DNA from 2 places in the Plantactinospora sp. B6F1 genome. Region 1 is predicted to be linked to the other one. Evidence: riboswitches for the same ligand, from Rfam matches in the RefSeq annotation. Region 1 holds a riboswitch; the other holds the start of a gene.
What was found. Region 1 has a riboswitch for S-adenosylmethionine ahead of thrC (threonine synthase). Riboswitches for the same ligand answer to the same signal wherever they lie in the genome.
Positions count from the first base shown of each region.

Region 2: it holds a riboswitch for S-adenosylmethionine, as region 1 does, so the genes downstream of both, ABNF97_RS20090 (GNAT family N-acetyltransferase) here and thrC (threonine synthase) in region 1, are expected to answer to the same signal.

Region 1 covers NZ_JBEEAC010000009.1:72,514-74,707, reverse strand. Annotated here, with positions in the region: gene ABNF97_RS14565 (ABC transporter ATP-binding protein) at 1-32, shown strand, start outside; gene ABNF97_RS14560 (ABC transporter permease) at 29-964, shown strand; SAM riboswitch class I at 1,055-1,171, shown strand; gene thrC (threonine synthase) at 1,185-2,194, shown strand, end outside.
Region 2 covers NZ_JBEEAC010000015.1:99,613-101,806, reverse strand. Annotated here, with positions in the region: gene dusB (tRNA dihydrouridine synthase DusB) at 1-435, opposite strand, end outside; gene ABNF97_RS20090 (GNAT family N-acetyltransferase) at 474-1,079, opposite strand; SAM riboswitch class IV at 1,095-1,208, opposite strand; gene ABNF97_RS20085 (glycine--tRNA ligase) at 1,294-2,194, opposite strand, start outside.

The sequences.
Region 1 (2,194 bases):
CGCTGACCCGATCGGAGGTGACGGCCCGGTGACCCCGACGGTCGGAGGTGACGGTCCGGTGACCCCGACGGTCGGAGGTGACGGCCCGGTGACCCCGACGGTCGGAGGTGACGGCCCGGTGACCCCGACGGTCGGAGGTGACGGCCCGGTGACCACACCCGGTCCGGTCGACCGGGACGCCGCCGCCCCACCGCCCTGGCAGGGCTCGGGGCTCACCGCGACGCTGCGGCGGGAGTGGCTGCTGCTCACCCGCAACCGCACCAACCTGCTGCTCGCGGTGGTGCCGACCGCCGTCTACATCGCGCTCTTCGCCACCTCGCTCACCGCGCTGGTCGGCGAGGTCAACTACCGGGGCCGGCCGGTCAGCTACCCGGACTTCGCGATCCCGGCGTTGATGTTCTCCTCGCTGTTGGCGGCCGCCACCACCTCGGGTACGGCGCTGTTCCAGGAGCGGATGAGCGGGATGGCGCTGGAACTGTGGTCGTACCCGCTGACCCGCCGGCAGTACGTCGCCGGCAAGCTGCTCGCCGGCTCCGCCCTGGTACTGGCCCAGACCGTCGCCGCGCTGGCGGTCTCGGCGGCTCTTTTCCGGGGCCGCTGGCCGACGGAGAGGTGGGTGGCGCTGCTCTGCGGGGCGCTGCTCGCCGCACTGGCCTTCAACGCGCTCTACCTGCTGCTCGCCACCCTGGTGCAGGACTTCCAGCGGTTCACCGTGCTGGTGAACGTGCTGGCCCCGGTGTTGCTTTTCGCCAGCCCGTCGTTCTATCCGATCGAGAACCTGGGGCCGGTGCAGCGGATCCTCGCCGCCGTCAACCCGGTCACCTACGGGGTCACCGCGCTGCGCGAGGCGCTGCTGCGCGGCTTCGCCGGCGCCTGGCCGTACTTCCTGCTGCTCGGGCTGGTCGGCGTGGTCGCGGTGGCCGGGGTGGGTCGGGCCCTGCTGCGGCAGTCCCGGGCGCTCTGAGCCGGCGCCCCGGACCGGGATCTTGCTCACACCGAAAACAGACCCGGGACAGCGGCCCCCCGGACCCGTAGACTGACGGCACAACTTCATACCTCATCCAGAGGGGCTGAGGGATACGGCCCGACGACGCCCCGGCAACCACTCCACGGCGGAGCAGGTGCCAAATCCGTCCCCGCCGCGCGGTGCGGCGCCAGGGAAAGATGAGAGGACGGCAGTCGCCATGACGTCGATCATCGACGCGACCCCCAGCCAGACCAGCCAGGTAACCCCCAACCCCGCCCGCGTGCTCGTCTGTCGCGGCTGCGGCACGGACTACCCGCTGGTGGCGCAGCACGCCTGTTACGAGTGTTTCGGCCCGCTGGAGGTCGGCTACGACGCCGCGACCCTGGCCCGGGTCACCCGGGCCGACATCGAGGCCGGCCCGAAGAACCTCTGGCGGTACGCCGCCCTGCTGCCGACCGGCCAGGACCCGAGCGCCCGGGTCACCCTCGACCCCGGGCTGACCCCGCTGGTCCCGGCGGCCGGCCTCGCCGCCGAGCTGGGCATCCGGGCACCGCTCTGGATCAAGGACGACAGCGCCAACCCCACCCACTCGTTCAAGGACCGGGTGGTGTCGGTGGCGCTGACCGCCGCCCGTGGTCTCGGCTTCACCCGGTTCGGTTGCGCCTCGACCGGCAACCTGGCGAACTCGGTCGCCGCGCACGCGGCCCGGGCCGGAGTACCGTCGATCGTCTTCATTCCCGGCGACCTGGAGCAGGGCAAGGTGGTGACCACCGCCGTCTACGACGGTGACGTGGTCGCCATCGACGGCTCGTACGACGACGTCAACCGGCTCTGCGGGGAGCTGGTCGAGACCGACGAGTTCGCCGACACCGCGTTCGTCAACGTCAACGTCCGGCCGTACTACGCCGAGGGGTCCAAGACGCTGGGCTACGAGGTCGCCGAGCAGCTGGGGTGGCGGATTCCCGAGCAGGTGGTGATCCCGATGGCCAGCGGTGAACTGCTGACCAAGATCGACAAGGCGTTCAGCGAGCTGGTCGAGATCGGTCTGGTCGAGGCGCCGGCCAACGGGTGGAAGGTCTTCGGCGCCCAGTCGGCCGGCTGTAACCCGATCGCCGCCGCGCTGCACGCCGACACCGACGTGATCACCCCGGTCCGGCCGACCGGGATCGCCAAGTCGCTCAACATCGGCGACCCGGCCGCCGGGCTCTACGCCCTGGAGGCGGTCCG
Region 2 (2,194 bases), on a different contig from region 1:
CCGGTGGCGCCACGGCAGCGCCGCCCCACCGCCCTTGCGGGTGACCTTCGGCACCGGGCAGCCGAAGTTCAGGTCGACGTGGTCGGCCAGGTCCTCCTCGACCACCATCCGGACCGCCGCCGCGGTCACCTCCGGGTCGATCCCGTACAGCTGGAGGCTGCGCGGCCGCTCGTCCCCGCCGAAGGCGATCATCCGGAGCGTCTTCGGATTCCGCTCGACCAGCGCCCGGGTGGTGACCATCTCGCAGACGTAGAGGCCGCCGCCCTGTTCCCGGCAGAGACGCCGGAAGGCGACATTCGTGATCCCGGCCATCGGCGCAAGTACCACCGGCGGCCACACCACGTGCCCGCCCAGGTGCAGCGGGCGGGATGCGCGGAAGGGCCCGTTCCTGTCGCCTTCACCGGGAGAACCGCCCCCTGCCAACAGCTCAGCCATGGCACACTCCCCCGCCGTCCCGGTACACAGCCCCCACGTTATCCACGGTCGTCCCCGGGGAGAGCCCTGACGAGGCGTCGGGCGTCCGGCCAGGCCATGCGGTACTTGCCAGGAGTCCCGATGAGGAAGGCGGGGTCGCCGCAGGGGGGAGCGACGATGCCCGTTTCGACCCGGATGCCGCCGCAGGCCAGATAGAACATCTGTGCGCGAGCGTTCTGCTCAAGCACCCACAGGTAGAGCGCTGGAGAGCCGGCATCGGCGAGGACCGCCCGGGCGGCGTAGGCCATCAGCGCGGTACCGATGCCAGCGCGATGCTCCGAATGGTCGACGTGGAGGTTGTCGATGAGGCTGCCCCAGCGCGGATCCGCGTCGAAGACCACATGGACGAAGCCCGCGAGACAGCCGTCACGTTCGGCGATGATCGTGGTGGTGCCGGCGGGGGAAGCGAGTCGCGCCGACCACACCCTGCTGCGTTCACCGAGCAGATCGCCGTCGAGATACGTGTCGGCGTAGGCGCCCCGATAGTGCCGCCGCCAGCTGTCGGCATGCAGCGCGGCGATGCGACCGGCATCGCCGGCTCCGGCAGGGCTGAAGATTGCGGGGCCGGTCGGGGCGACGGACCGGGGCACGGCGGAACGGGACACTGCGACAAGCTCCTCGACTGGCGGCTTACCGGGCAAATTGCGTCGGCCAGGTCGTCACCCGGAGCACCCCGCCCGCGAGCGGAGGGTTGCCGGCCAGCAAGCCGGGGCTGTGCGCTGGCACTCATGACCTTCACCGCAGAAGTTAGCACCGGTGTTGCTCGTCGGCAGCCGCTGCCCGAACTCAGCCTGCGGTACGGGCTCGCCCGGTGGAGCCTCAGCAGCCGGGGAGGCGTTCCAGGAGGTAGCGCTCGACCTGGTCCAGGCCGACCCGTTCCTGGGTCATGCTGTCCCGGTCCCGGACGGTGACGGCGTTGTCGTCCAGGGTGTCGAAGTCGACCGTGACGCAGAACGGGGTGCCGATCTCGTCCTGCCGGCGGTAGCGGCGGCCGATCGCCTGCGAGTCGTCGAACTCGACCACCCAGCGGCGGCGGAGCGCTGCGGCCAGGTCCTTCGCCTTCGGCGAGAGGGAGGGGTTGCGGGAGAGCGGCAGCACGGCCACCTTCACCGGCGAGAGCCGGGGGTCGAAGCGGAGGACGGTGCGCTTGTCGACCCCGCCCTTGGTGTTCGGAGCCTCGTCCTCGTCGTACGCCTCCAGCAGGAAGGCGAGCACCGCGCGAGTCAGCCCGGCGGCCGGCTCGATCACGTACGGCACCCAGCGCTGCTGCTTCTCCTGGTCGAAGTAGGACAGATCGACACCGGAGTGCTTGCTGTGCGTGGAAAGGTCGAAGTCGGTGCGGTTCGCGATGCCCTCCAGCTCGGAGAACTCGGTGCCGCCGAACCGGAACCGGTACTCGATGTCGACGGTCCGCTTCGAATAGTGCGACAGCTTCTCCTGCGGGTGCTCGTAGAACCGCAGGTTCTCCTCGGAGATGCCAAGGTCGAGATACCAGTTCCAGCGCTCGCGCAGCCAGTACTCGTGCCATTCCTCGTCGGTGCCCGGCTCGACGAAGAACTCCATCTCCATCTGCTCGAACTCCCTGGTCCGGAAGATGAAGTTGCCCGGGGTGATCTCGTTGCGGAACGACTTGCCGACCTGCGCGATGCCGAACGGCGGCCTCTTGCGGGCCGAGGCGGCCACGTTGTTGTAGTTGACGAAGATGCCCTGCGCGGTCTCC